DNA from 4 places in the Simiduia curdlanivorans genome. Region 3 is predicted to be linked to each of the others. Evidence: predicted binding sites of a transcription regulator. Region 3 holds the regulator's gene; each other region holds the start of a gene.
The links. Region 3 encodes PhoB, which activates phosphate uptake and scavenging genes when phosphate is short. Its sites were predicted from a motif close to TGTCATAAANNTGTAACA; they were not measured.
Positions count from the first base shown of each region.

Region 1: a site for PhoB is predicted at 1,311-1,328, ahead of QWY82_RS01055 (choice-of-anchor I family protein). Genes of this name have one in related genera too.
Region 2: a site for PhoB is predicted at 1,966-1,983, ahead of QWY82_RS02200 (UDP-2,3-diacylglucosamine diphosphatase). Genes of this name have one in related genera too.
Region 4: a site for PhoB is predicted at 5,922-5,939, ahead of QWY82_RS16685 (substrate-binding domain-containing protein). Genes of this name have one in related genera too.

Region 1 covers NZ_JAUFQG010000004.1:175,285-182,881, forward strand. Annotated here, with positions in the region: gene QWY82_RS01045 (permease) at 1-794, shown strand, start outside; gene QWY82_RS01050 (hypothetical protein) at 855-1,247, shown strand; gene QWY82_RS01055 (choice-of-anchor I family protein) at 1,388-3,121, shown strand; gene QWY82_RS01060 (hypothetical protein) at 3,229-3,531, opposite strand; gene QWY82_RS01065 (alpha-amylase family glycosyl hydrolase) at 3,731-6,319, opposite strand; gene QWY82_RS01070 (YoaK family protein) at 6,683-7,342, opposite strand; gene QWY82_RS01075 (hypothetical protein) at 7,516-7,597, opposite strand, start outside.
Region 2 covers NZ_JAUFQG010000004.1:449,210-456,806, reverse strand. Annotated here, with positions in the region: gene QWY82_RS02210 (5-(carboxyamino)imidazole ribonucleotide synthase) at 1-464, opposite strand, end outside; gene purE (5-(carboxyamino)imidazole ribonucleotide mutase) at 464-958, opposite strand; gene QWY82_RS02200 (UDP-2,3-diacylglucosamine diphosphatase) at 1,118-1,900, opposite strand; gene QWY82_RS02195 (AMP-binding protein) at 2,092-3,738, shown strand; gene QWY82_RS02190 (ATP-binding protein) at 3,733-5,787, opposite strand; gene nrdR (transcriptional regulator NrdR) at 5,914-6,381, shown strand; gene ribD (bifunctional diaminohydroxyphosphoribosylaminopyrimidine deaminase/5-amino-6-(5-phosphoribosylamino)uracil reductase RibD) at 6,383-7,534, shown strand; gene QWY82_RS02175 (riboflavin synthase) at 7,546-7,597, shown strand, end outside.
Region 3 covers NZ_JAUFQG010000004.1:838,524-846,120, reverse strand. Annotated here, with positions in the region: gene QWY82_RS03925 (response regulator) at 1-167, shown strand, start outside; gene QWY82_RS03920 (DUF938 domain-containing protein) at 211-816, shown strand; gene QWY82_RS03915 (GNAT family N-acetyltransferase) at 1,162-2,301, opposite strand; gene phoR (phosphate regulon sensor histidine kinase PhoR) at 2,353-3,648, opposite strand; gene phoB (phosphate regulon transcriptional regulator PhoB) at 3,658-4,359, opposite strand; gene ubiA (4-hydroxybenzoate octaprenyltransferase) at 4,435-5,367, opposite strand; gene QWY82_RS03895 (chorismate--pyruvate lyase family protein) at 5,378-5,932, opposite strand; gene QWY82_RS03890 (HU family DNA-binding protein) at 6,112-6,387, shown strand; gene QWY82_RS03885 (dicarboxylate/amino acid:cation symporter) at 6,463-7,597, shown strand, end outside.
Region 4 covers NZ_JAUFQG010000006.1:647,998-655,594, forward strand. Annotated here, with positions in the region: gene QWY82_RS16650 (L-serine ammonia-lyase) at 1-149, shown strand, start outside; gene QWY82_RS16655 (hemerythrin domain-containing protein) at 184-765, opposite strand; gene QWY82_RS16660 (cryptochrome/photolyase family protein) at 839-2,272, opposite strand; gene QWY82_RS16665 (YbgA family protein) at 2,364-3,320, opposite strand; gene QWY82_RS16670 (hypothetical protein) at 3,415-3,687, shown strand; gene QWY82_RS16675 (class I SAM-dependent methyltransferase) at 3,674-4,495, opposite strand; gene QWY82_RS16680 (M24 family metallopeptidase) at 4,578-5,795, opposite strand; gene QWY82_RS16685 (substrate-binding domain-containing protein) at 6,008-7,354, shown strand; gene QWY82_RS16690 (hypothetical protein) at 7,455-7,597, opposite strand, start outside.

The DNA of each region.
Region 1 (7,597 bases), 660 kb from region 3:
CGGCTGCGAAAATTCAGAGCATACTCAGCGGCAACAAGGGTAAAGGTTACTTTGTGGCGGGTTTTTTAGGCGCCATTACACCCTTTTGTTCCTGCTCAACCATTCCCTTCCTAAAAGGATTGCTACGCGCCAGGGCCAACTTCGGCAGCATGATGGTATTTTTATTTGCCAGCCCGCTATTAAATCCCACTATTATCGGGTTACTGGTGTTTACCTTTGGTTTAGAGATCGCACTTTTCTATTTCGCGGTATCCATGACCGTGGCGGTAATTGCGGGCTATTTACTCGATAGCTTTGGATTTGCACGCTACATCAGGCCAGAGGCTTATATCGAACCGAGTTCGTGCGGCAAAAAAGATTCATGCTGTGGTGAAGCGCCAGTCATAAATAAGTGGAAAAAAATATGGCTAGTTACCTGGCTCGATTTTAAAAAAGTGCTGCCCTACCTATTTATCGGTATCGCTATTGGTTCTGTGATTTATGGCTACATGCCCACGGAACTGGTGGCACGGCTGGCCAGCGATAGTAACCCTTTGGCCATTCCGGTATCTGCAGTGATTGGTATTCCACTGTATATTCGGGCAGAGGCGCTCATTCCACTAAGCGCCGCCTTGGCAAGTAAAGGCATGGGGTTAGGCGCAATAATGGCACTGATCATTGGCAGTGCTGGCGCCAGTTTAACGGAAGTTATTTTACTGAAGTCCCTGTTTAAGCATCAGATGATTGTGGCCTTTCTCGGTGTGGTTTTATCCATGGCCATTGGCGCAGGTTATTTATATTCAGCGCTTTTTTAACCTCTGCCGCGCATGCACGAACAACATCTAATTGCCAACACCGATCATCGAGGCTAGCCCATGTTTAAACATTATTTTGAGCTTGTTAAATTTCTGACCATTGCCGGTAACATTGCTATATTCCTTATTTTGGCTAATAACAACCACTGGCAATTAGGTGTTTTGGAATGGTTTCTCGGTATGATTTTATCGAACGCCCCCATCCTACTTTACACGCCTTGGTTTAAACGCATGGCAGTAGACCTTCAAGGTTCGTGGGCCAACCTATTTTCCTATCTCTCGCCAATATTGGTTGGGGCTGGCGGTGTGCTTACCTATGGAATAATGATAAGCATCGACAACTTTGGCTTCTGGTTATACTTTCTTGTGCCCTTCGGCCAAGCCGTTGTTTTTAACATTTTATTAGCCTTTGCTATGCAAGCTATGTTGTGGAGCAGCACGCCAAGCCTATAGCAGTGAAAAAGCGTAAATCGTTCGTCAACGCTAGGCGTTTGTTTTTTTCAGAGACACCCGTCATGTCATAAAGCCGACATGCGCCTGTCATATCTAACCATTAGTGTACTGCCGTCCTAAAATAAAACGGAATGGCACACATGCTTAAATCTCCTTACTTTCTCATTGGCGCATTAATGGCGTCTTTATTATTAAGCGCCTGTGGCGATGGCTCTGATGGTTCAGATGGCGTAGACGGTGCGGCTGGCGCACCCGGCGCGAACGGTAGCGATGGTGCCGATGGCAGCAATGCCGGCAATGGCCGCCTGCAACAAATCGGTCGTTACGAATCTGGTTTATTCGCCGCCGGCGGCGCCGAAATTGTTGCCTTCGATAGCAGCACCAACAAGCTTTTTGTGGTCAACTCCGGCGCTAACACCATCGATGTATTAGACATAGCAGACCCAAGTCAGCCCGCAAAAATAGCTACCCTTGCGGTTGCCGATCAAGACAGCGCCAGCTTCACCAGCGGCGGCGCCAACAGCGTTGCAGTTAAAAATGGCCTGCTCGCGGTAGCGGTAGAGGCCGACAACAAACAAGACGCCGGCCGCATCTACGTGTACAACACCAGCGATAACAGTTTCGCCGCCGCCTTCACCGCTGGCGCATTGCCAGACATGGTCACTTTTTCACACGATGGCCAAACCATTCTCAGTGCCAACGAGGGCGAGCCGAGTAGCGACTACAGCAACGACCCGGAAGGCTCTATCACCTTGGTAGATATTTCCGCGGGTATTACTGCCGCTGTGGTTAAACAAGCTACTTTCACCAGCTTTAACGCGAGCTTGGCAGATTTAATTGACGACGGCGTACGCATCACCGGCCCCGGCGCCAGTGTTGCGATGGACCTTGAACCTGAATACATCGCGGTTTCTCTCGACAACCAAACGGCTTATGTCACCCTGCAGGAAAATAACGCACTGGCCCTAATTGATATTGCCACAGCAACGGTCACCGATATTGTGCCGCTCGGCTACAAAGATCACAGCTTGCAAGGTATGGGTTTTGACGGCGATAAAAACGATGAATTCCCAACCATTGTGAATCAGCCGATTCTGGGTATGTACATGCCAGACAGTATTGCTGCCTACAGTTTTAACGGCAAAACCTACTTGATCACCGCCAACGAAGGCGATGGCCGCGAATATATTTACGATGCCGATAGCGCCACCTGCACTGGCGCCGGCCACACAGATTTAGGCGACGACGAGTGCTTAGCCTATGCCGATGAAGTGGCACTGGAAGATTTAAATTTAGACACCACGGTATTCACCGCCGATCAAATTTCCGAATTACAAGACGGTAAAGGCTGGGGAGATTTAACCGTAACCAACGCCACCGGCGATGCCGATAAGGATGGCAATTTCGAAGAAATCTATGCCTTCGGCGCGCGCTCTTTCAGCATTTGGAATGCCGAAGGCGACATGGTGTTCGATTCCGGCGATCAAATGGAGCAGATCGTTGCCGATCAATCACCCTTGTTTTTTAATTTGTCCAATGACAAAAACAGCACCGATAACCGCAGCGACAACAAAGGCCCAGAGCCTGAAGGTGTTGCCATTGGCACAGTAGCGGGCCGCACCTATGCGTTTATTGGCTTAGAGCGCCAAGGCGGAATTATGGTGTTTGATGTGAGCAACCCCTTCGCACCGGCCTTTGTGGAATACACCAGTAACCGCGATCTTTCCATCGACCCAGAAGAAGGCGTTGACGCCGGCGACTTAGGTCCAGAAGGTTTGGTCTTTGTCAGTGCAGAAGATAGTCCGAACGGCGAGGCGCTATTGATTGTGGGCAATGAAGTGAGCGGCACGACCACTATCTATAAAGTCCAATAATTCGAATCTCGCAAGCCTTAACAGCCCAGCTTTGCTGGGCTTTTTTTATCCCCTACCAAATACTGAAAGCTAAACTCCCCGCTTAAAGTAAGTATGAAAATTTTCAACTAGGGAATAATATCTACGTCATCCACCCCTCGCCGCAGGAGGCCAAATAAAGACCTTATTAACCAAAGTAGAATCTCCACCGGTAGCTCTACCAAAAACTCGAGCCAATCGAACCACTGACTGTTCTGATAGCGATGCCTGGGATCATCGCGTTTACTCGGCCACAACCAATACCCAAGTAAAAACGCCACCAACGCAAGTAACAACGTCGCCCAAGAAAAACCGGCGATCCACAAATCCAGCAATTGAAACAAGCCAAACAGAAACAGCACAAGCGCACCCAGTGCGCGAACATTGATCATTGCCTATCACCTCTTTACCTCAACCCCTATGCACGGCCGACAAACAACCAAGCCGATCTAAAATCTCTAGCTTGTAGAAACAGGCCACACGCCTTGTAGCTTGGTGAGTACAGCACAACGCCAAACTATCGCATGTAGGCTATTGAGCGCAATAAAAAACCCGATGTCGCCACCGGGTTTTAGTACAGCAAAGCAGTGATTACCTAGCTTGACTAAATACCGTAACGGCGCTGCCCTCCACTAACGCCGTGCCCGAAAGACCGGCCGCGTTGGCGGCACCATTGGCATCAGCAACGCGAGTCCAATTGCCGGTGGGCAAATTGACGTAGACATTATTGCCGCTGTTATACACTACGAACAAATTGTGGCTATCGCTTGGGTAAGTAATGTGCCCTGTTACCACCTGGCCGCCAAACTCTGCTGGACGAGACAGGGCCATATACTGAGCAATTTCTGCATTAGTGTTCATACGCAGGCCAGCATGGGCTTTACGCAGCGAAATTAGATCGCGAAAGTAGTTAAACGTTGGCGCATTATTGACTTTGTTATGCCATTTAATACTGTTAAAACTGTCGGGTGAGTTATAGGTATTGTGTGTTCCGCCGTGTTGGCCATAGTTCCATGCGGATGCGGTAGCTATTTGTTCGTCGGCGGTTTTGGTGCGCAAGAATTCATCACCGGCGTGCACGAAGGCAATACCTTGGCTGGTAAAAATCTGGCCCATACCAAAATTAACCACGCGCTTTGGATAAGCCAAATCCGCCGGCGGCGTTAAGCTCATGATTTGGTGCGAACCATTTTGCACCACGTTACTCGACAAGCTCAGGTACACCTTATCCCACAGGCCGAAATTATCGTGTGCGGAAATATAATTAATGCTCTGTTCTGGGTCAGCGGTGTAATTGCGAAACCAGGTGCCATTGCGACCGTCGTTACTGTTGTAGGGGGAGCCGCGCATACCGTCGTAGATTGCCCAACCACTGTCGGCCGCCGACAAATTATTGAACATAAAGCCAGTGGCCGTGCCGTCGTTATTGCCTTTAATGGCCTCGCGATAAGCACCGTTGAAAACGCCGACGTGTTCCTCTGCCATAAAACGTGTGGTGCCATAGCGCACGCGCTGACCTTCTTTTGGGTCAGAGGCGTAACCATTCCAAGGTTCGCCGTACAACAATAAATTTCGATCAGGGAATTGGCTGTTTAGGTGTGCGCCCCACTTTTCCACTTCGGCGTGGGAAAAAATGCCGATCAAATCGAAGCGAAAACCATCGATTTTATATTCCTCCACCCAGTACTGTAGCGAGTCTTGAATCATCCGGCTAACCATGGGCACATCGGCGTCGATGGAGTTTCCAGTGCCGGATAAATCCGTAGGCGTGTAATATTTACCAGAAATTTTATCGAACATCTCTTTGGCATAGGTGTGGTTATAGACCACATCCATAACGACGCGGATGCCGGCTTTGTGCAGTTCGTTAACCAGGGTTTTAAATTCCCGCGCCCGATTTTCATAATCTAGCGGGGTTTGCGAATAGCGCTCCTCCGGCACATTGAAATTGCGTGGATCATAGCCCCAGTTATAGCAAGGGTCTGAATCTGGCAGGCCATCACAGGTGGCATAATCGTAAACCGGCAACAGCTGCACATGGGTTACACCCAACTCCTTCAAGTGATCGATACCCGTTTTTACACCATTGTATTTCGTGCCCGCCTGCACCATGCCTAAATACTTTCCGCGCTTAGCGGCATCTACACCGGAACTTGGGTGGATGGTAAAGTCGCGCATGTGCACTTCATAAATGATGGCATCTTCGCGCTTGTTGAGTGCCGGCACCGAAGCCCAGCCGCCAAGGGGTTCTGTGCGTGCCATGTCCATCACAATATTGGTATCACTTTGCGGCACCGCCATTTTTCCGTAGGGGTCGCGCACTCTGTTGCCATTGACGGTGAAATAATATTCGGCGAGATGAAGGTCGCCCTCGACGCGCACTTGATACACTTCGCTATAGCCGTTGAAACTCGTCACTTTAGTCATGGCGTGATTAACACCCTCCAACACCAACGCAACATTGCTGGCATCTGGCGACCACAGTGAGAAGGTTGTACCCTCGGCGTCGTATACGGCACCCAAGGTATCTGCCGCCGCACCGCAGTTACTGGTGCATGCCACAGACTGCAAAGTGTATTGCAGCGTTTGATCGTTTACGGTGAGCAAATAGTCGCCCTGCCCGGTTAAGGAAATATCCGCACCCGCCTGGTTTAAGTAGCCATCGCCATTAGTGTCGCCATAGTTTTGCGACCAATTGCCGCTTACATCCACTTTAAAGCGCTGATTGGTTTGGCCATCGAAATGTATTTGCAGCTGCCAGGTATTATTCGCCACAAGTTCCATGGGTGTAGCTGCCCAAGCATTTGGCGTTCCGCGAAAATACAGTGATGGAAATATTTTGCTGAAACTAGCGGCACTACAGGATGCGACCTGCGTTGCATTGATCGCTTTAGTGCTACTGTTGAAAGCAATTGAATAGGCTGTATTGGCACTCACTTGGTAATCCGCTGCGGGATAATTTTCGCTCCAATCACCTAGCCTATCAATTTTAAAACGCGGCCCACCACCGGCATCACCCGCGCCAAACTGTTGGCAGGTTTCATAGGTGTTAGCGCTCACCTGGGTGAGTGCGCTGGCGGCCCAAGTGTTAGCTGTACCACGAAAAAACCAATCGGCCATAGCCGGGCTAGCACTGCTGGCGCTGACAACGCCGAGTGCCAAAATATGTGAAATCTTCATTGCTTTAACCTTGCTTATTGTTATCGGGTTAAAACAACAAACGGACATTACCGCTCCTAGTGCATACCGCCTTTACCACTCCTGACTAACGGCCAGCTAGGGCCGATTCCGTCTGTTGCAATATCATTCGGCCGCACTTTTCCACGGTAGCGTAAACACACTCCCAAAAAGATTACAGCTCGCGAATTAGAAAAAGAATGGTGCTAAGGGAAAAATACTGCAAGGGGGAGGTGCATGAATACGTATTCACTACTAGAGTTGAGCTAGAAAAGAATTAATTAGCCTGAACATTAAGCGCGTGCCGGCGCTGAACTACATTGATCTAGATAGCGATAAGCGATAACACACTCAACGACAGTCAACTTAGCTGTGTTTTTTAGCGTACACCCGATACACAATCGCAAGCGACAAACAAATAGCGGCAGGAAACAACAGGGCAAAAAATTGGTAGTCGGCGTATAGCAACGCGCCAAGCGTGCCGCCAACAATAAAACCTACAATAATTAGAACAAAAAGTAGAGCCTTGCGCTGATCTAAAGGCTGCCCCCGCAGAAGTGACCCAATCATAATACCCAAGTCAGTGAAAATACCGGTGACATGAGTCGTTCTTACCACCGCACCGCTATAGGTTGTCGCTAATGCATTTTGTAAACCGCACGCAGCCGATGCAAAAAAGTGGCCAGAGAAATTACCGTTTGAAAGGAGCCCTAGCGCGGCCAGCAATAACACGGCCTCCAACATAAGTGCCGAATCGTAATGCCTACCAAGCTTCAATGTTGAGCCGTGCAAGAGAAAACCAGCAATGGAGGAACCCATCACAAAAGAAGCAAGCACGCCTAGCAAGTGAAAAGTATGCTGAAGTGATGTATTCAGGAAGCTCGTGCCCAACAGCGTTGCCGTACCCGAAAGATGGGAAACCGATTGATGCTCAAAACCTAGCAGGCCAATAGCGTTAACGACACCAGCCACCAGCGCCAGTACAAACGCTCCTAGCTCAACCCATTTGGGTAATTGTGAAATCAATTCAAAAGTACTCCCCTATCCATAGCCAGGCGGTAGATCGCTTCTGCAAGCTACAAGGCGGGAGGCCGCCCCCTACAAGCTACAAAAAATTACATCAAGTGGTACAAAGCCAAGTATTTTCACATTGTGTAACTGCACCCTACACACAATCCGATCGCTAGTTTGAAAATACGTTAAAAAGCCTTAATCATTGAACGGGATATCAACCAGGCTGCGATATTGGCTTTCGCCAAATCGGTAAACGGTTCCAACGCT
Region 2 (7,597 bases), 390 kb from region 3:
TGGGTTTTAATCACTGCCTGGCCCTTGCCGTCGTAGCCTTGAGTGCGCGTCTTTAATACCGCGGGTAGGCCGATGCTGTTAACCGCGTCCTGCAGTTCGATGAGCGAGTTTACGGCCGCATAGGGTGGTGTTTGGATGCCGAGCTGGGTAAACAAGGTTTTTTCGTTGAGCCGATCTTGCGCCACATGAAGCACATCGGCGGCGGGGTAAACCGGGCGTTTCGTGGCTAGGTAGCGGGCGCTGGCTTGCGGCACGTTTTCAAATTCGTAGGTGATCACATCCGCCACGGCTGCTAGCTTATCCAGCGCGGCTGTGTCGTCATAGGCACCTTGAATCAAGTCGGCGGCTTCGGTGGCGCAGGCGTCGCTAGAGGGATCGAGCACCACGAAGGAATAGCCCAGAGGCACGCCTGCAAGTGCGATCATGCGCGCCAGTTGTCCGCCACCTAAAACGCCAATCTTCATCAGTTGTGCTCCCGAGGGTCCGCTTTTGCTAATACTGTGTCGGTTTGCGCCTGGCGGAAGGCAACCACGGCTTTCCGGTATTCGGGGTACTTGTTGCCGAGCATGGCAGCGGCCAGGAGCGCGGCATTGGTGGCACCAGCTCGGCCAATGGCCAAGGTACCGACCGGAATGCCAGCGGGCATTTGCACAATAGAGAGCAGAGAGTCCATGCCATTGAGCGCTTTTGATTGCACCGGAACGCCGAGCACCGGTAGTGGTGTTTTGGCGGCCACCATGCCGGGCAAATGTGCAGCGCCGCCGGCGCCGGCGATAATGGCTTCTAGGCCGCGCGCTTCGGCGGCTTCGGCATAGGCAAATAGCTTGTCTGGGGTGCGGTGGGCAGACACTACTTCGACTTCATGGGGAATGCCCAATTTGGTCAAGGTGTCAGCGGCGTGGCTCATGGTGTCCCAATCGGAGGTGGAACCCATAATAATACCAATGAGCGGCTTCATACTTACTCCCCAGTTCTGTTCACGTAGAGTGGTCGAGAAAAAGGGACGCATTGTACCTATGAGTTTTGCGAAAGGCACGACATTTACGGCGGTATTGCCGTTTTTTTGATCAGCAATTTACCCCGCCCTTACCTGTTAACTTGCCGCTAGGCTTCCGGCTTAGGCAACTTGCGCCAAGGCCTCGTCGGCGCGCTCGTCGGCTTGGTTAAGCTGACTGGCGTCGAGCAGGTGCAGATTGCCCGCTTGGTCTTCCGCCAGCAGGGTGTAGCTCTCTATCCAGTCGCCGCAGTTAGCGTAGCTGTGCTTGGCTTGGTGAAAGAGTTCCGGGTGGTGAATGTGGCCGCAGACAATGCCGTCGAAGCCTCGGTCTTGGGCGTGTTGTAGTGCCAGTTGGCGATAGGTTTGCAGCAGTTGTTGGCTTTTGTGAAAGCGCTGTTTGACGAATCCCGCGAGCGATCGATAAGGCTTGCCGCGCCAAAAGCTCAGGCGCGCGTAGTGGCGATTGATGTAAAGCAGCAGGTCGTAGGCTCGATCGCCGAGCCAGTAGAGCCAAGGTGCGCAGTACAAGGCGTTATCGAAACAATCGCCGTGTATTAACAGTAGCCGCTGGTTGCGCTTGGTGCGGTGCTCGGTCTCTCGGCATATTTCTATGCCGGGTGGGAAAACTCCACAGTGCTGGCGCAAAGGTGCGTCGTGATTGCCTGGCACGTAGACGATGCGAACCCCTTGTTGGGCGAGGTTTTTAAAGTGATTAAGCACAGCGGTGTGGGTGCTGTGCCAGTGGTGGTTTTTCTTGAGCTCCCAAAGGTCGACAATGTCGCCGAGCAAGTAAATCGTGTCGGCTTTGACCTTGCTAAGGGTCTCGAGTAATAACCTTGCGTTACAGTGTCGAGAGCCCAAGTGAATGTCGGATAAAAATAACGTGCGAAACTGCTTAGTCATCTTTAATTTTCCACAGTGGATGAGCTGTATGGTGTGCGACAAAAATGACCGTTGTGTCGCACTTTTGTGGCAAAAAGATGAAATTTTTAGCGCCCTTGTGGCGCAGGCAATCGTTTGTTGGTTTGTTTTATCGGCTATCTATGGCACATTTGGCGATGCATAAATAAAAATAATCACTGTCAGGCGAGCTTATGGAATATCTCTTACCGCTAGCGCAATTCACGGCCCGGGTTGCCGAGCACCCCAACAGAATCTATTTGAACCAGCCGATCGAGCGCCAGTGGACGCAGTGGACTTGGGCGGATGTGGATAGCCAGGCGCGCAGAATTGCCGCAGGACTGATCAGTCAGTTTCAGCCCGGCGATAAAGTAGCCATTCTTGCGAAAAATTCTGCCGAGTGGTTTGTTGCCGACCTCGCCATCATGATGGCCGGTATGGTGAGCGTGCCTATTTATTCTACGGCGGGCGAAGACACCATTGCCTATGTGTTAGAGCACAGCGCTGCTCGCGCGGTTTTTTTAGGTAAGCTAGACGATTGTATGCCAGCCAATAACGCTATACCTGCGTCGGTTTTGCGCATTGCTTTTCCCTATCCAACGGCCGATGCCACTGCGCACTGGCAAACTTGGTTGGACACCTATGAGCCGCTCGGCCAGTTGCCGACCCAGCAGCCCGATGACATTTTTACCTTGGTTTACACCTCTGGCTCGACCGGCCGCCCCAAAGGTGTGGTGTTAACCTGCCGCAATGTGGCCTCGTCGAGCTATACCTCGGCAGCGCAAGTGACGTGGCAGGTGACCGATCGCTGCATGTCTTATCTACCGCTGGCGCATATCACCGAGCGCTGTGTGCTCGAATTGATGTCACTCTACTCCGGCGTGGAAATTTTTTTCGTCGAGTCTTTGGCAACCTTTGTCGACGATGTAAAGCATGCGCGGCCGACGTTTTTCATCTCTGTGCCCCGTCTGTGGACCAAGTTTCAGGTCGGCATTTTAGCCAAGATGCCAGATCAAAAATTACAGCGCTTATTGCGCATTCCTTTGCTCGGTAAGTTGGTGGCGAGAAAAGTTCGCGCCGGTTTAGGCTTAGATAAGTGTCGGGTATTTGGTTCTGGCTCCGCGCCTATTGCGCCGGATATGTTGCACTGGTACGCGCGCTTAGGCATGCCCATTGCCGAGGGCTGGGGCATGACCGAAACGGCGGGTATGTCTTGCTCTAATTTGCCCTATAGCGAAAAACGCATCGGCACCATTGGCGTGCCGGTGGCTTGTGTGGAGATGCGTTTGGGCGAAAACGACGAGGTGCAAATTCGCGGCGAGGCGGTGTTTACCCAGTACTACAACAACCCAGAGGCAACGGCGGAGTCCTTCGTTGACGGCTGGTTTAAAACCGGCGATCGCGGCACGCAAACGGCTGATGGCGCCTACAAAATTGTCGGCCGTTTGAAGGAGCAATTTAAAACCGCAAAGGGAAAATATGTGGCGCCAGCGCCCATTGAAAACTTAATTGCACGCAATCACTGGGTCGAGCAATCTTGCGTGATGGGGGTTGGCCGTCCGGCACCGGTTGCCTTGGTGGTGTTGACCGACGCGGGGCGTGCCGCGCCTAGAGAGGAACTGGCACATTCGCTCGAACAATCTTTAGCTGAATTTAATGCCGAGCTGGAATCCCATGAAAAATTGGCCGGCTTTATAGTGATGCAAGAGCCTTGGACTATCGAGAATGGTTTGTTGACGCCAACCTTAAAAATTAAACGCGGCGTTATCGAGGAGCGCTTTGTTTATCTGCTCGATAAAATGGCCGATCGGGCGGTGCAGTTTGAAGATTCGCTGTTATAAACCTTGCCTGCTTACTGCTGCGCGCGTCGTTTCCAGCGCCGACTTGAGCGTTTCGGGCTGAATGGGTTTGGTTAAATAGCCGTCCATGCCGGCGGCTCTGGTTTTATCGCGATAGTCGGTAAGTGCGTGTGCGGTGAGTGCGATAATTGGAATGCCAATCCAGTTGGCATTGCTTTTAATTTGCCGGGTGGCGCTCAAGCCATCCAGTACCGGCATTTCACAATCCATCAGAATAATATCCGGTAGTGCCTCCGCTTGCGCCAAGGCATCTAGCAGTAGCTGCCCGTTGGCAAAAACTGCGGGTTCAATGCCTAGCCGTTTGAGCAGACCTTCGATAACCCGTTGATTCACTAAATTGTCTTCCGCCACCCAAACGCAGAGTGCGTTTAGAGGTTTTTCCAGTGCAATTATGGGAGCAGTCGCGTGGGTGCTAGGCGCAATTGTCGGTGCTGGCGTGAGCGGCAGTTGGATGTGGAAGGTAGAGCCGGCTCCGAGGCTGCTGGTCACCAAAATGTTGCCACCCATGGCTTCGACAATACGCTTGGATATGGCGAGCCCGAGGCCTGTGCCCTGAGTTTTTTCCTGTTGATGGTCGCGAATTTCCTGTTCGAAGGGTTGAAACAGCCGCGCCTTGAGATCGTCGCTAATACCGCAGCCTTGGTCTATCACGTCGACCATCAGCGTGTTGTCGCTAGCGGATTGGCGCAGCGCAATTTTGCCGCGCTGAGAGAATTTTATGGCGTTGCTAAGCAGGTTGGCGATGACCTGCTGTAGCCGGCTCGCATCTAGCAACAGCGGCGGTAGCTCGGTTTCAATTTCAACGATTAAGTCCAGATTTTTTTGTTGGGCTGCGTACTGAAACAGTGACGTCATTTGTCGTAGCAAGCGTTTTAAATCGACCGGCGAGGACACTATCTCAAATTTTCCCGCTTCAATTTTTGAGTAATCCAACACATCGTTGATCACCGATAAAAGTAGCTGTCCAGAGCTTTGTAGTGTTGCAACAATGTCTTGCTGCTCTGCGTTTAGCGGCGAGTCGATCAGCAGCTCAGCCATGCCGAGTACACCGTTGAGCGGGGTGCGAATTTCGTGGCTGATGGTAGCGAGAAAGCGGCTTTTGGCATCGTTCGCGGCCTGCGCCTTAATGGCGAGATAGCGGGCTTTTAAACGCTCTTTATTGCTCAGGGTTTGAGAGAACTGATCGGCCAATTCGGCGACAAAATTAATATCGTCGAGGCTCCACTGTCGGTGCTCGCCCACGGCTTCGCAGCAGACCACACCGATGATCTGGTCGCCGTTGCGAATCGCAGCATCGAGCATGGCATCTATACCTAATACATCCAGATACCCCTGGGCGAACTCCGACGTTCTTGGGTCGGTTGCCGCGTCGCTGGCATCGATAGCGCGGCCGGTGATTAGGGCGTCGAAGTAGGCGGGGTATTGTTCGCGTTTGAGCGATGGACCGGTGCAATATTGGTTGCTGGATTTGAGGTGTAAGGTCACTAGGTCAAGCCGGGTTTGGCTGTCGTCGAACAGCCAGACACTGGTGCGCTCAACGCCTAGCCACTGGGTACAGTGTTGGCAAATAGCCTCGGCCACGGCTTTTTCGTCGCCCGCGGAAACGGCACCCGAGCTGGCCACGGCCACCACTCGACGCTGCGCGTCATTGAGCCGGTGCTGACGCCCCAAGCCGGGTAGCTGATCGCTAATAAAGCCGTAAATCTCGCCATTGCCGAGTGTGCAGCCGGTCTCCCACACCCATCGAACCTGGCCGAATTTGTCGATAATGCGGTATTCAATTTGAAAGTTGGTGTGGTCGGCGAGGGCTTGTTTGATGCGCTGGTTGACCAAGATCAGATCGTCTGGGTGGATGATGCTAATAAAACTACAGGTGCCGTCGAGAAAGTCTGTGGCCTGATAGCCGGTAACGGCTTCGATCTGACCATTGCTTTCCAATAAGGTAAAATCGGCGTCGGCCCTGCAGCGGTAGATATAACCGGGCAAGAAATCCTTTAAGTTGGCGATTAGATTTGCTGGGCTTTTGCTCATACGTGCTGGTATCAGGGGTGAAAATCCCAGTATAGCCTCACTTTTCAGGCCGTATTTGCTGTCAATTTAGTGCCTCTGGGGCTGCGCGTGGTAAGATGCGCGCCACATTATTGCTGGATTGACGCTATGCATTGCCCTTTTTGCAGCGCCGATGACACCAAAGTCATCGACTCTCGTTTGGTCGCCGAAGGCGATCAGGTGCGCCGTCGTCGTGAATGCCTATCCTGTCGCGAGCGCTTCACCACCTATGAAGTGGCCGAACTGCTCATGCCGCGCATTATCAAACAAGATGGCACGCGCGAGCCTTTCGACGAAATAAAGTTGAGGGCGGGCTTGTTGCGCGCGCTGGAGAAGCGCCCGGTGTCGATGGAAGATATCGAATCCGCACTCAATCAAATCAAACACGCGCTGCAGGCCACGGGCGAGCGGGAAGTACCATCGCGTTTACTCGGTGAAAAAGTCATGGAAAAGCTGCGCAGCCTCGATGAAGTGGCCTATGTGCGCTTCGCCTCGGTGTATCGCCAGTTCCAAGACATTAGCGAATTTCGCGATGAAATCGAGCGCCTAGAGCGTAGCCCGCGCGCCGGAGAATAGTGTGAGCAGTGCCGATCACGCACGCTTTATGGCGCGCGCTATACAACTCGCTGACTATGGTCGCTACACCACCCAGCCCAACCCACGGGTTGGCTGCGTGCTGGTGGCTGCGCGCGAGGCTGGCCCAGAAATCGTGGCCGAGGGCTGGCACGAGCAGGCCGGCAGCGGCCACGCCGAAGTGAATGCCCTAGCGGCGCTGGCGCAGCAGGGTTTAAGCAGCGCAGGTTTAACCGCTTACGTCACCCTTGAACCTTGTAATCATCAAGGCCGCACTGGCCCCTGCAGCCAAGCGCTGATTGATGCCGGCATTGCGCGTCTGGTCTATGGTATGCAAGACCCTAATCCAAAGGTTGCCGGTAGCGGGCTGAAGCGCTTGGCGGCGGCCGGTGTTGAGGTTGTCGGCCCAGTCATGGAGGCTCAGGCTAGGGCGCTGAATCCTGGCTTTATCAAGCGCATGGAATCTGGCTTGCCTTGGGTGAGAGTAAAGCTCGCCATGAGCCTCGATGGCCGCACGGCTATGGCCAGCGGCGAATCGCAATGGATAACCGGCACCGAGGCGCGCGCCGATGTGCAGCGTTTGCGCGCCGCCAGCTGTGCCATCATTACTGGCATCGACACGGTCTTACACGACGATGCGGCACTGACCGTGCGCGCCAAAGATTTAGGCTTGCCGGCCGATTTGGCCGCCAAAGCGGCGGCGCGGCAGCCCTTGCGGGTGGTGCTCGATAGGCGCAATCGCATGCCGCAGTCGAGTCGCCTACTAAGCGCTGGCGGCGCGGTGTTGCTGGTGCAAAACAATCCGCAAACCTATGCCGGCAGTGCCGTGCCGGTGCAGAGCTGGGCCTTGCCCATGCAGCAGAGCGACGGTTTGGATTTGACGTTACTGCTGGAAGAATTGGTGCGGCGCGAGTGCAACGAGGTCTTGGTGGAGGCGGGCAGCCGCCTAGCGGGCAGTTTTATGGCGGCAGGCTTAGTGGATGAGCTTATCGTGTATATGGCGCCGACCATTATGGGCTCCTCAGCGCGCCCGCTGTTGCAATTGCCGCTCGATCAAATGGCCGAGCAGCGACGGTTAGAAATAGTCGATATTCGCGCCGTGGGGTCAGATTGGCGAATCACCGCCAGACCTGCCGCGGTCGCACACGTGAGTTAACGGGTAGCACAATGTTTACAGGAATTATTGAAGCCGTCGGTGAAATAGCCACCGCACAAGCCA
Region 3 (7,597 bases):
TCACGGATCTTGATGGCAATGCTGTGGCGCGGGTAAATGGCTATATCAGTAGTCTACAAGCGGCCGAGGCGCGCATGGACACGCGGCTGATTAAAATCACTATTCGCTTTGTGGACGATGATCCTGCTAAATTTGAGAGCTTGTCGAAATATATCGCTAAGCTGTAGCCGTGTATCGACGCACTCAATAACAATAATTTAGGTGTTGTCTGTGGAATCAATCGACCTTAAACCCTTTTCTCAAGCCTGCCAGAACAACAGAGCGCCTATTCTGCAACATTTGCGGCGCCTGTTTGATGGTATTAAAACGGTATTAGAGGTGGGCAGTGGCACCGGTCAGCACGCCATACATTTCGCTAAGTCGCTACCGGATTTGACCTGGCTTGCCAGCGACCTAGAAGAGCACCACGCCGGCATTCGCCTGTGGATGGCGGAGTACGATCTGCCCAATCTGCGCGGCCCCTTTTTGCTCGATGTAACCCAATCTTGGCCTGAACTACCACCAATTGACGCGATCTACTCGGCCAATACGGCGCATATTATGGCTTGGCCCTGTGTCGAGCAGATGTTTGCAAAGGTGGGTGAGCAGTTATCTTCTGGCGGTTTATTTGTGCTTTATGGGCCCATGAATTACGGCGGTAGCTATACCAGTGAAAGTAACGAGCGCTTCGATGTGTGGTTAAAGGCGCAAGACCCCGAGCGCGGTATTCGCGATTTTGAAAAAATCCAACACCTAGCTCAGCTGGCGAATTTAAAGGCGTTAGAAGATAACGAGATGCCGGCGAACAATCGCTTGTTGGTGTGGCGGAAGAATTAGGGACAGAAGTTTACAGTTTACGGTAGACAGGAAAAACTTTGAGCCGCAAGCCGCAAGCCGCAAGCCGCAAGCCGCAAGCCGCAAGTTCCGGGAGCACTGGCGGTTTTCGATGAGTGTGGCTGGGTGAGTTGGGCGCTAAGCCTACAAGTGGGTGTGCGGACTAGTGCTACTAGACGCTGCTATATCGACATCGATCATGAGCCCGACCCTGCGCGCTACTTCTTTGAATTTTACTGGTGGACATTACTTGTGCGCCAAGTGAGCTGGCGTCAGCGTGGGAGCTTAAGATAATTCCGGCTGCGTGTAACTTTGGCTAAAGTGATACTCGAAAGTAGGAGCTGAACCTTAAGCGTTGTCAGTATTTTTATAAGGCAATAAGTCGCGCGCGGCCTTGAGGTAGGCTTGGGTCTGGTTGCGCTCTTCGGCGATGAAGTGATTAATGGCGGCGCGGGCGTCGGTGTCTTTGATGTAGTGGTTGGAGTAAACAGCAACGGGTTCGAAGCCGCGCTGGATCTTGTGCTCGCCTTGGGCGCCCGGGTCAAAACGCTTAAGGCCGCGCGCTATGGCGAACTCTATGCCTTGGTAGTAACAGGCCTCAAAGTGCAAACATTCAACCTCCTCTAGACAACCCCAATAGCGACCGTAAAGGGTCTCATCATCAAAAAAGCACAGGGCTGTGGCGATAGTTTGCTCGCCGCGCTGGGCGATCACCATCATCATTTGCTCCGCCATCACCTCGCCAAGGCGCTGGAAAAAATCAAAATTGAGATATCCGGCCCGGCCTGAGCGCTTTAGGTAGGTGGTGTGATAGCACTGATAGAACAGGCGCCAGTCGGCGGCGCTGATGTCGGCGCCAGATTTGCGAACCAAATGAACACCCTGCTCCATCACCTTGCGCCGCTCGCGCAATAGCGACTTTCGCTTTCTGGCGTTAAATGTAGCTAAAAACTCGTTAAAATCGTTAAAACTACGGTTAAACCAGTGAAACTGGGCTGTTTGCCGCTGCGCCCACCGGGCGCTTAATTGCTCACTCGCGGCGGCTTCTGGCAGTAGCCAGTGCAAGCTACTCAATTGCTCTGTCTCAACATGTTGCTCCAACCACTGCTGCACTTGCAGCAACTCCGCTGGGGTTAGCTGGCCGAACATGCGCGGGCCCCAGGCTGGGGTAAAGGGAATGGCGGCGACCAATTTGGGGTAATAGGGTCTACCGGCGCGCTGAAAGGCCTCGGCCCAGGCCCAGTCAAAAACGTACTCACCCCACGAATGTTGTTTCAAATACAAGGGTGCACAGGCAATGATCTGTCGCGCCGGGTTTCGAACCACCAAGTATTGAGGCTGCCAGCCCGACGCCGCACCGACGCAGCCGGCTTGCTCTAAGGCGTGCAAAAAATCGTACCGGCCAAAGGGGTAGCGACTGCGCAAAAGACTCTGCCAGGTGTTGGCACCTATGGCTTCGATGGTATCAACGAGTTCGATATTTAGCATGGCGCCATACTAAGGTTTGCTCGCCTACTTGGGTAGCGGCGCGCGCGCTAGTTATTGAGGTGTAATCTGTAGCAGTCGCTGTTTAGGGAAGTGACAGGTAAAACTCGAACCCTTGGCTACTTGGCTGCTGATGTCGAGCCGCGCGTCGTGGCGGGACAGGGCGTGTTTGACGATGGCTAAACCCAAGCCTGTGCCGCCTGTGGCACTGTTGCGGCTGTCGTCTACTCGGTAGAAGCGCTCGGTCAAGCGCGGCAGATGTTTAGCGTCTATACCCGGGCCGTTGTCGGCCACTTCCACCTGCAGGCCATATTGATCTTTGCGCGCATTGACGGTGATGGTGCTGGTGTTAGGCGTGTATTTAATGGCGTTGGTAATGAGGTTGCCGAAGGCACTCTGAAGTTCTTTTTCTACCCCGAGTATGGCGATATCGTCAGCGCAGTTTAACACCAGATTGCGCGGCTGCTTCGCCACCGAATGGGTTTCGTCGATTAGCCGGTTGAGCAGTGGATAGAGCGCAACCGGCTGATGCCGCTCGGGATTAACCTCTGTCTCGAGCACCGAAAGCGCAATTAGGTCGTTCACCAGCATGTGCATGCGCGAACACTGTTGTTGCATTTGCGCGAGTGGTTTCTGCCAGGCCTCGGGTTTATCGTCGGCGTCGGCGAGAGTCTCTAAATAGCCTTTGAGTACCGTCAGTGGCGTGCGCAGTTCGTGCGATACATTGGCGACGAAATCTTTGCGCATTTGCCCAAGCTTGTGCAGCGAGGTAATGTCGCGCGCCACCACTAGCCGTTCGTTTTGGCCATAGCGGGTGACTTGGAACTGCAGGCGCTGGTCTTTATTGCGCGAGGCGGGTAAATCGAGCGGCTGCCGGTAGTCTTGGTTTTCCATGTAGGCGACAAACTTGGGGTTGCGCACATAGTTCACCAGTGGCTGGCCTTGGTCGGTTTTCTCAAAGGCAAAGAGGCGCTCGGCAGCTGGGTTCCACCAGTCGATATTGCCCCGGCTGTCGAGTAACAGCACCGCATCGGGCAGTGCGCCGGTGGTTTCCTGAACGCGATTTAACACCTGCCTCACGCGATCCGACTCTTTTTCCTGGCGCTTTTGCAGCCGGTAAATGCTTTCGAAAATATCAGACCAAATCCCACTGGCCTCCGGCGGCGGCGATTTTTTGCGCTGGTTTAGCCACAAATCCAGCTGCCGTATTTGCCAAAGCATCCAAAAGATATAGAGGGTACAACCCAGCAACAGCGTGACCAGCACGGAGCCATTGGCCAGGCCAAAACCAATGCACAGCGTGGTGAACAGGGCGACGCGCTTGAGCTCGGCATGAAATCCTCTTAACACGAAACGTCCTTATTTGCTGGCGACTTTGGTGGAGAATCGATAGCCCGAACCGCGCACGGTTTGCACAAATCTGTCGTGTTCTTGCATGGATAGAGCCTTGCGCAGGCGCCTTATGTGAACGTCTACCGTGCGCTCATCAATATACACATTGCCGCCCCAGATGTGGTCGAGCAGCTGGCCGCGATTGTACACGCGCTCTTGGTGGGTCAGGAAAAAAGCCAGCAAGCGGTATTCGGTTGGACCCATATCCACCGGCTCATCGGCGATAGTAACGCGCTGGCTAATGGGGTCTAGGCACAATTGATCGACGGTGATGGGCTGTTCTGGTGTATCGGGTTCGATACGGCGCAGCACGGCCTTTAACCGCGCAATCAGCTCGCGCGGCGAAAACGGCTTAGTGATGTAATCATCGGCGCCTGTCTCTAGGCCCTGAATTTTATTATCTTCCTCGCCCTTCGCCGTGAGCATGATAATGGGGGTTTTGGCCGTGATCTCTTCGCGCTTTAACCGCCTAGCTAGCTCGATGCCCGATGTGCCCGGCATCATCCAGTCTAACAGGATTAAATCGGGCTTCTCATCAATCGCCAAGGCGTGACCCTGCTGGGCATTTTCCGCTTCTAGACAGCGGTAGTCTGCCATCTCCAAGGCCACGCGCAACATGTCGCGAATGGAGGGTTCGTCATCGATGATCAAAATGGTCTTTTTGCTCATAACCGGTTCGTCTGCACTTTGGTTGGACCTGTATTAGATTACGGTTAGATGACAGTTATATGACGAGGCCTCTAATCAAGCTAGCAGGGTATCAGCCAGTATGCCGGCAAATATCACCGCGCCCACCCATTTGTTGTTAAGAAAGGCCTGAAAGCAGGCCTTAGGTTGGCGTTTGCGGCTGAGCCAGAGCTGCCAAATAAACAGCAAAGCGGCACCAGCTAGGCCGGCGAGATAGTAGTGCCCAAGCTTAAAGTGATCGCCCGCCAACCACAGCGCAAACAGTGTCATTAGCTGCAAACAGCCGATAATCACGAGATCCAGTTCGCCAAACAGTATGGCGGTGGATTTAACCCCAATGCGCAAATCGTCGGCGCGATCCACCATGGCGTAGTAGGTATCGTAGGCCACGGTCCAGAGTACTACGGCTGTATATATGAGCCAGATGCCGTTATCCAGATCACCGCGCACGGCGGCAAAGGCCATGGGAATACTCATGGCAAAGGCGGCGCCCAACACCACTTGCGGTAAGTGGGTGTGACGTTTCATGTAGGGGTAAATCGTTGCGAGTGCCAAGGCACCAAAGGCCAGCGAAAGGGTTAATAGGTTGGTGAGCAGGACCAGAAAAAAGGCGCAGATAATGAGCCCAGCGAAGCACAATAACGCGCCGGACGGCGTCACTTCGCCGGTTGCCAGAGGGCGCGACTTGGTGCGAGCCACTTGCCCGTCGACCTTGCGATCGGCGTAGTCGTTAATAACACAACCCGCCGCGCGCATAACAATGACGCCTGCTACAAAGATAGCGAGCACTCGCAAACTGGGTGTGCCATCGGCCGCGATCCAGAGCGCCCAGAGCGTGGGCCAGAGTAACAACAAGGTGCCGATGGGTTTATCAAAGCGCATTAGGCGCCAATAGGCGCCTAGGGTCGAGGTGCCGGCTTTTACTTGGCGCGCTGGTTTGGTCGAGCGCGTTTTTGCTGCGGTTGACTTCCTGGGTTGATCCTTGGCCATGTGATGTTCCTTAAAGGCTCGCGAGAAAGTCTGGTAGGAATACTTCGCTCACCAGTAGTGGGTTCTTGTCGATGTAGAAAACCGAGCGCCGGCCCCACAAGTCGACGGCAACCGGCAATTTCAAGTCAGGGTGTAGATACTGGTGCTCGGCGCAAATAGCGGCGGCCTCTAGCGGGTCTCTACGCATGCTTGGGTCTTGGAATAGCAGCGCGCCGAGGGGCTTATTGTCTAGGTACTTTAAGGCTTTAAGTCGACCGGTCAGGCTGGTATAAGGGACCAGACTGCGGGCGAAAACCCAGTTTTCACCCCGCCCCTTGAGAATGACTTCGCGCACTAACATCTTTTGCCGCGACGGGCATTTCAGCACCAATAATTCACTGGGTCTTGCTTGGCCCCAGCCTTGGTTTAGCAGCTGAACGTCGAACTGGCCCTGACAGTGGGCCTGCAAGCGGGCGGTGAGTGAGCCTTGGTCTAGAATCCAAGGCGCCAAGTCGCGCGGCAGTTGCCAGCCTTTTTGCGCGGCGGGCCGCCACAGGGGCTCGCGTTGTCGATAATGTATGGGCAATGGCCTTCCTAATTGCAAATATGCGGTGTGTTTAGACAAATAAACCTGTCTAGGCGCGCTATTCTATGAGGCGCAAGCTTGCGGGGCAATCGACATTGGCGCTGGCGCTGGCTTGTGGAAAGGCGGTAGCATTACGTCCTAATTGGACTAAACAAACAAAAACGCAGGACGGATTCTCCATGCATAAATCAGATCTCATTGCTGCTGTTGCAGAAACAGCGGACCTAACCAAAGACAAAGCCGATTTGGTGGTGTCTTCAATTTTGGAACAAATCACCAATGCGCTGTCGCGCGACGATGTGGTTAGCCTTGTTGGCTTTGGTTCTTTTTCCCAGCGAAAACGCGCCGCCCGTACCGGTAGAAGCCCAAAAACTGGTGAAACCATTCAAATTCCCGCCAGCGTTTCCGTTGGCTTCAAGCCTGGAAAAGGTTTGAAAGACGCCGTAAACAGCTAAAGTTCGCCCGACTGAGCTAGCTTGGCTGGCTCTCCCCTCCCTAGACTAACAATAAAACTAAAACAGGAACCGTTTATGAGCTTAACCAGCCGTATCTTAATTGCCATGGGTTTAGGTTTGTTCATTGGGGGGATGTTTAACGTTGCCGAGGGCGAAGGCTGGTTGGCCGGGGTTTACAATGCTTGGGTAGATCAGTTTTTAGTCAGCGGCTTGTTTGACCTGGGTGGCAAGGTATTCGTAGCGCTGTTAAAGCTGTTAGTGGTGCCTTTGGTGTTTGTGTCCTTGGTCTGTGGTGTGGCCTCCTTAGGCGATAACACGCGCATGGGGCCCATGGCGGGCAAGACCTTATTGCTCTATATGGCAACCACGGCGGTGGCGATCAGCTTGGCGCTGGTTGCCGGCGTCATTATTCAGCCGGGTGCCGGCTTTAACCTGAGCACTGAAGCCACCTTTGTGGTGAATGAAGCGCCATCCCTGAAAGATGTGATTTTGGGCATTGTGCCCACCAATCCGGTGGAGGCGATGGCGCAGGGCAATATGCTGCAAATCATCGTGTTTGCCCTGCTGGTGGGTATTGCAATGTCTCGGGTCGGCGAGGCGGGCAAACGGGTTGCGGCATTTTTTAACGACTTCAACGAGGTCAACCTGAAAATGGTGGTGATCTTGATGAATTTCGCGCCCTACGGTGTGTTTTGTTTGATGGCGCAAATGGCCGCGGATTTGGGTTTAGAGGCCTTTGCCAATTTACTGGTGTATTTTTTCACCGTACTGTTTGTGCTATTTATTCACGGTCTCGGTACATATCCCCTCGCCTTGCGTGTTTTCACAGGGTTAAGCCCATTGATGTTTTTGCGCAAGATGAAATCGGTCATGTTGTTTGCCTTTAGCATGAGCTCTTCGAACGCCACCATCCCTGTGACGCTGCGCGCCGTGCGCGATGAGATGGGTGCCGACAACCGCGTGGCATCCTTTACCATTCCCATGGGTGCCACCATTAACATGGATGGCACGGCCATTATGCAAGGCGTCGCCACGGCGTTTATCGCCCAAGCCTACAACATAGATATTGGCCTGAACGGCTACATGATGGTTATTTTAACGGCCACCCTAGCCTCTATCGGCACGGCCGGCGTGCCCGGTGTCGGCTTGATTATGCTGGCAATGGTATTAGAGCAAGTGGGCTTGCCGGTCGAAGGTATAGCGTTAATTA
Region 4 (7,597 bases), on a different contig from region 3:
TAGCTTTGCGCGGCGACGGCAGCCACCGCGTGTCGCTCGACTCGGTCATCGAAACCATGTTTCAAACGGGTATCGATATGCAGGCAAAGTACAAAGAAACCGCCGAAGGTGGGCTGGCAATAAACGCCGTTAACGTTGTGGAATGCTAAGCCAGGAAGGCAATTTACAATCGACAAACCCACATTAACCTTGGTTTTTTGACTGACTTAATTGTGCATCGCGAATGAGCTGGGCACCTAAATTTTGATATTGGGCGCGTTGTAAACTGCCAAACAATCCATCTTCGCGTTTAGGCAGTGCCTCGGCCACGTCATCCCAATCCTGATCCGTTAAATGACGCATGAGCAGCGGATACAAGCGCGCGTTTTCGCGATGAATGTGAGCCAACTGGCCATGCACAAAACCGCGAGTTTCCTCGATTACACGCTCGCGCGGTACAACGCTATCGGATGCAATATGCTGATAAACTTTAAGCGCCACTTTTGCCTGATGCTCTAGCATCTGATGCTCATCCATTAGCCACTGCACTTCACGCGCCTGGTCTACGCCTTTTGCCCTTAACTTGGCAACTAAGGCATCTTCCAGGGGGTGATGCCATTGCTGCGGATAGGTGTGTATATAATCCAGCACCTCAAGAATCATGCTGACATTAAAGGTGTGCCCCTCAACACCTTGATCTAATGCATCAATTTCACACTGAACGCAGTGCAGTAAACGCATAAAATTTGCGTGATCTTGGCGCAAGGTAAGCATTAACGCATGCATCTTACTAGGTTCCCGTTCACCCCATCGGATAAAACTAGCCTAGCCTAAAAAACAACGTCATGATTGATATCAACTAGAGCTCGGCGAAGGCCTCTATGGCCGAACGCCGAGACAATTTCAAGTCCACCAAGGGCGCGGGATACAAACCGCGCTCGGCCGAGGGCGGTTGATGGATATGTTTGTTATTGAGCTGCGCCAGCTCAGGTAGCCACGCCCGAATAAACTCACCCTGAGCGTCAAAGCGCTGGGATTGCAACACCGGGTTAAACACTCGAAAGTAAGGTGCCGCGTCTGTACCCGTTGAGGCGCTCCACTGCCAACCGCCGTTGTTCGCGGCAAAATCCGCATCCACTAGGCGCTGCATAAAATAGGCCTCGCCTAAACGCCAGTCGATAAATAAATTCTTGGTTAGGTAGCTGGCCACCACCATGCGCAATCGGTTGTGCATCCAGCCGGTTTGATTTAATTGTGCCATGGCGGCATCGACTAGGGGCACCCCCGTTTTTCCCTCGCACCAAGCGCTGAAGTCCTTCGGCGCCTTGCGCCACTGCACAGCCCGGGTTTTATCTTGGAAGGGTAAATTCTTCGAAACCTTCGGGAAATGCCACATGACATAGTAATAAAAATCGCGCCAAGCCAACTCGTTTAACCAGGTTTGCATGGCAGGCTCAAACCAATCGCCTTGCGCCTCGTTCAACCAGGCCGCTAGGCATTGGCGTGGGCCAATAACACCGGCGGCGAGATAAGGCGACAGAGTTGACGTGCCGGCAACGGCGGGGAAATCGCGCTGCGCTTGATAATCTCGCACCGAATGTTGCAAAAAATTATTTAAACGACGCTGCGCCTCGTCCTCGCCTGTGGGCCAAAGTGCGTGCAGGTGTTGATAATCGCCAGGCAATTCAGAGCTTAAATAAAGAGACTGGACATCCAGAGCGGCGTATTTTTTTGTCTTTTTGATCTTTTTGTCTTGCTTACCGACACTAGCTTTGGGCATTTGCCACTGCGCTATTAATGCCGACAACCAATTTTTTTTGAATGCAGTAAATACTTTATAAGGTGTGCCAGAATGCGTTAACACCTGATCGGGGTGCACCAGGCTACGGTCGTGATTGATATGGGCGTTTATACCTATGCCTGCCAGCTGGCTCGATACTTGGTCATCGCGCTGGCGTTCATCCCAACCACATTCAGCTTGCCAATATACGTCTGAAATTTGCTTGCCTGCGGCAAAGTCAGCTAGTACAGCAGGCGCGTCGGCAAACAGAGGCGCCTGCAATAACCTCAGCTCAATGCCATGGCTGGCTAAATCTGCGCTGAGTTGAACTAATTGTCGAGCGATAAAATCACGCTTAGGCAAACCTAGGTTATGGCCTTGCCACTGGCTTTGGCTAACCAAAAAGACCGCGTAGACTTCTCCGCCCGAGGCCTTTGCCTGCGACCAGGCTTTGCGCAAGGCGAAATTGTCATGCAGACGTAAATCGCTGCGTAGCCACACCAGTTGGTTCATAACTTTACTCAAAACTTAACATTCGACGTTCAAGGTTCTTCCACCGAAACAAAACAGAGCTTGCGCCCTGCAATGAATAAAACCGATCCCGCTAGATAAAACTGCGCAAGCCCAGTTCTGGGGCATGTGGTGCCCAATAGGTTTGATTGCGTAGATAGTCATCGCTGCTGCGTTTCAAGTGATGCTTAAACAAGGTCAGTGGCGCCACCAAGGGTGTCACCCCCAGTCGATATTGATCAATAGCGCATAACAACTCTTGCCTATCTTCAGCATCGACAAAGCGTTTGAAGTAACCGAGTAAATGCAAAAGTACGTTGCTGTGACTCTTTCTGTCAGCCAATTTTTTCAGGCCGTCCATTAATAACTCAATAAATTTCACCGCCACATTATCAACAGGCAGCCTTTCATGATTGGCCAGCAATTTACCGACCGCGCGATAGTGGCTTTGCGAATGTGCCATCAGTTGGTATTTATAAGGGCTGTAAAACTTAATCAACTTACCCATCGTCAGCGACTCGTTATTGAGTAAACGCCATTGGCGGTAAACGCTCAAGCGCACCATAAAATTTTCTCGAATGACGAGATCGTTAAGTCGGCCGGCGTCTTCAAAAGGCAGTAACGGATTGGCTTTTTGTACCGCTAGGGCAAACAGACCAACACCTTTTTTATCGGCTTGGTAGCCATTGGTTCGATAGGTTTTAACATTGGCGGGGCCACAGCTGGGCGAGTCGTTCATAAATACGAAGCCATCCAAATCGGGATGACGCTGCATAAAATTTCTGCCAACGTCGGTCAGCGCTTGGGCGTAATCTACGCCCTCAGAAGGCTCTTGGCTTGGAACCACTTTGATAATATCCTCGCTGCGCACTAAGCGTATAGCAGGCCTTGGTACTGGCAGGCCGATGGCCACTTCGGGGCAAATAGGTATAAAGTCGGCCTGTGTGGCCAACACTCGCTCGCAGAAATCACTGCGCTTGTGCCCCGCATTAAAGCGCACCTTTTGGCCCATCAAACAAGCGCTAATACCTACTTTTAATTTACTGGTCATAATTGCCTCCGATTTTCAGACTATACGCATAACACCAGCCATTGGATCAAAGGCAACTAGAAACCGAGGCTTAACATGAACTATATTTGTCGATATGAAGCTGCTACTCAACTTGAAAGATAGGCTCTACCAGCACTACAGCGCCCCGCTGGCGCAGTCCTTCGCCCAGTTTAAGCTGGGCGCCATGGTATTTTTCTTCGGTTTAGTGCTGGTTTATATGACCCAACAACTGATTGGAGCGTCATTGCGCCAAGAAGTATTAAGTGCCCTAGGGCTCGCGATTGCGGGAGTGGGGTTTGTCCTAGCCATGAGCGCCCATGTGCGCATGCTTATTAGCCGCCTGTTACATTTCTTTAAGAACCCATAATGGGGTCGAAATCCGGCATTAATTTGTCGGGCATTTTCTTGATGGGGTAAACATCAAACCGGCTCGACTTACCGGCTATCTCGAGCGCCGGCTTCTGCCCGGCCAAATAAGGCGCTTTGCGCGGGCGCTTCACCACCACTCTAAAGCGCGCGACCGCTAGGGCTTGGCTCAGCAACAAATCTTGATCCAGATCTTCGCCGACCAGATGATGAAATGCCGTCATTTCTTTTTTAACCGCGGCGCTTTTTTCCCGCGCGGGAAACATCGGATCTAAGAAAATCACGTCTGCGGCAGGCATCGCTTGGGTGGAATCGGTGTGTGCATCAATCAAGCACATACGCGAAAAAATAGGCTGCAACTGGCTATCGCCCGAAGCCACAGCGCGGGCTCGATTGAGGCCATCGGAAAGCAGCGCGTATACCACCGGGTTGCGCTCCTGTAAGAGCACCCCAGCACCTAGGCTCGCCAGCACAAAGCTATCCCCGCCTAAGCCGGCGGTTGCATCGAGCACCAAGGGGCAAACGCCGGGCTTCAAGCCCACTGCTTTGGCCACCATTTGGCCGCGGCCGCCACCAAATTGACGACGATGGTCCGACGCACCACCGGTAAAGTCGACCCAAATAGGCCCCGGCGCCTTGCGCCCGGTGTATTGCAGCTGCAGGCCCTCGGGGCTTAGCTGCAAGACTAACTCCGGATCGACTAAGGTTGCAGCGTCAGTCATACCGAGCAAGGGAAAGCCAAATTGACCCGCAAGCGCTTCGGCTTCGCTGGCTAGGCTTGCATCGGTAAAAATCAGTGGGCAGGTCACACAAACCTCTCAAATGTTATTTGCCCACCATTCTACTTGAGACCCTCGGGCGAACAGAAACTTTGTTCTCCCCGGTGCCTCTTCACGATAAACCAAACGGGTTTTCCAGCGAGGGCGAGGGCTCAGTAAACCAGCGCGGGCCGGCGTCGGTCATGTAGAAATGATCCTCTAAGCGCACGCCAAATTCGCCTGGCAACACCAGCATGGGTTCGTTAGAAAAAACCATGCCCTGTTGCAGTGGCATTTGATTGCCGCGCACGAGATAAGGCCACTCGTGAATATCTAGGCCGCAGCCGTGACCGGTGCGATGGGGCAAACCTGGCAGAGCGTAGTCGGCACTAAAGCCCTGCTCCGCCAAAACCTTGCGTGCCGCGTCATCGGGGGCGGCGCAGGGTGCATTAAGTTGCGCGGCATTAAATGCGGCCAATTGGGCGAGCCGCTCCGCTTCGAAGGCTTGTTGCTGGCGCGCCGTTATCTCGCCAAAGGCAAAGCTGCGGGTAATATCGGAGTTGTAGCCGTGCAGTTGGCAACCGGTATCGATCAACACCCAGTCGTTTTCCTGCAGAATCTGCGGGTTCTTAACCCCGTGCGGGAAACTCGATGCCACACCAAATAAGACGATGCAAAAATAAGAGCCCGAGGCCCCCACGGCGCGATGGGCGTCATCGATAAAGTTTTTCACTTCGGTGGTACTGATGCCGGCCCGCAAAATAGATGCCGCCGCTTTATGTACTTCAATGGTCATGTCTTTGGCGCGCTGCATCAGTGCAATTTCAAGCTCGGACTTTTGCATCCTGCAGCCTGCCGTGATGACATCGGCATTACACCAGAGGTAGGTGCTACAGGCTTTGGCAATACCATCGGTTATGAAGAAAGAGGCACTTTCATCCAAACCGATAAGGCCGTCGGTAATACCTATTTGCGCCAGCACTAGACCAAACAGTGCATAGGGGCTCTCGTGCTCTTGCCAACCGTGGAATGTGCCTGGTACGAGCATGAATTCATTCAAGGTATTTTCTTCAAAGGCCGGGCCGATAAACTGCAGCTCGCCTTGGGCCGGCAAAATAGCCCCCACCATGCGCTCACTGGCATACCACTGCATACCGGTAAAGTAGTAGAGATTGGTACCGGCATTTAGATAGATAGCGGCAATACCTTGCGCTTGCATCAAGCCTTGCGCACGTGCGATTCGAGCTTGAAACTCAGCCACAGGTACAGGTGCCACATCGGCATTCATTATCCGTAGTTTTGCCAGCGCCTGCTCGGGTGTTGAGCCACCCACACCTAAACACTTGGTCATAATTCACCCTCTTAATGTAACCGTGAACGGAGACTTTAAAATATTGTATACACTTTAAAGTTGCTGTGTTGAATTAGACTCTTGAACGTCATAATTCCCCATAAAATATAAAACCTATCTTTCACCCGTCATCAAACTGCAACATTACTGTCATATCTTGCCTCGCGCCTGAAAACGGCGGTATTAAGCCCCACACCCGAAAGGAAGTAGCAATGAGCAACAAGCCACAGCAGTTACGCAACCTAATATGTTCCGCTTTAGGTGGTATTTGGCTAACCTTTTCACCCCTCGCGCTCGCCGACAACCCGACGCTGGCACAAGGTTTACTGTTCACCGCCAAAGGCTCCAATACCGTGGGTGCCGAACTGGTGCCGCAAATGGCTGAACACTATTTGCAATCGAAAGGCTTGGTTAATATCAGCCGTCAGGCTCTCGATAAGGAAAACGAGTATCGCGTACTCGGCTTTCTCCCCAATCAAACCAAACCAAGTTACATAGACATTGCCGCACACGGCTCGTCTACTGCATTTGAAGGGCTAGACGATCACACTGCCGACATCGGCATGTCATCGCGTCGCATCAAATCTGAGGAGGTGCAAAAACTCAAGCCGTTAGGCGAAATGGAGAGCTTTGCCGCCGAAAAAGTGATCGCCATCGACGGCCTCGCCATCATCGTTCACCCACAGAATAGGTTGGATGCATTAACCAGCGAGCAAGTGGCGAAAATATTTTCTGGCGAGATTAGCCATTGGGATCAACTCGGTGCCGGCCAAGGTGAGATAGTGCGCTATGCCCGAGACGAGAACTCCGGCACTTGGGACACCTTCAAAAATTTGGTGCTGGGCAAACTACCATTGGCCAATGGCACGGCGCGCTTTGAATCCAACGACGAGCTATCGAAACAGGTGGCAAACAACCTCAGGGGCATTGGTTTTGTCGGCCTCGCTGCGGTGAACAAGGCCAAAGCCCTTGCTATTTACAATCAGGGCACCGAGCCGATGCAGCCCACCAAAATCGCCGTGGCCACCGAGGATTACCTCTTGTCGCGGCGCCTTTACCTGTATCTATCGCCTAATTCAAGCAACCCCTACATAAACGACTTTATCCATTTCGCCCAAGGCCAAGCGGGCCAAGCGGTGGTAGAAAATGTCGGTTATGTGTCGCAAAACCCAAGCTTGGTAAAACCAGACTTAAACAATATCGACGATCCAGATTATTTAGCGCTGGTGAAAGAGGCGCAGCGTCTATCGGTGAATATTCGCTTTAACGCCGGCAGTGCCGAATTGGACAATAAAGCGCTGCAAGACGTGGCGCGCCTAGTGGCCGTTATGTCGCAACCCGAGCAGCAGAATAAGCAACTGCTACTGATCGGCTTTGGCGATGCTAAGCAGACAACCTCGCGCGCTCTGATCCTGTCCAAATTGCGTGCTACCGCTGTGAAAATGGCGCTCTACAACCAAGGCGTGGGCTCGGCGCCGGTGGCTGGTTTTGGTGCCAGCATGCAAGTGGATGGGTCAAACAAAGAGCGGAATCAACGGGTAGAGGTGTGGTTACAGTAAAGCCTGTGCCCTCGCCCCGCTAAAAAATAACCTTCCTGTGTGGTGCAAAAAGCATCACACCAACGATTCCAACAAACCCAGTCAGGTAATGCGTTCGCTATCAATTAGCGCTTAGGTGCAGCGCTGGGTGCTGGCCTTGGCGCTGCTGATTCAACCGCGCAATGACTTTCTTGGCCGCTGCTTCAGTTGCCACGGTACAATCACTTTGCCATTGCTCAAGCATGGGCAAAGTGTCGCTGCTAA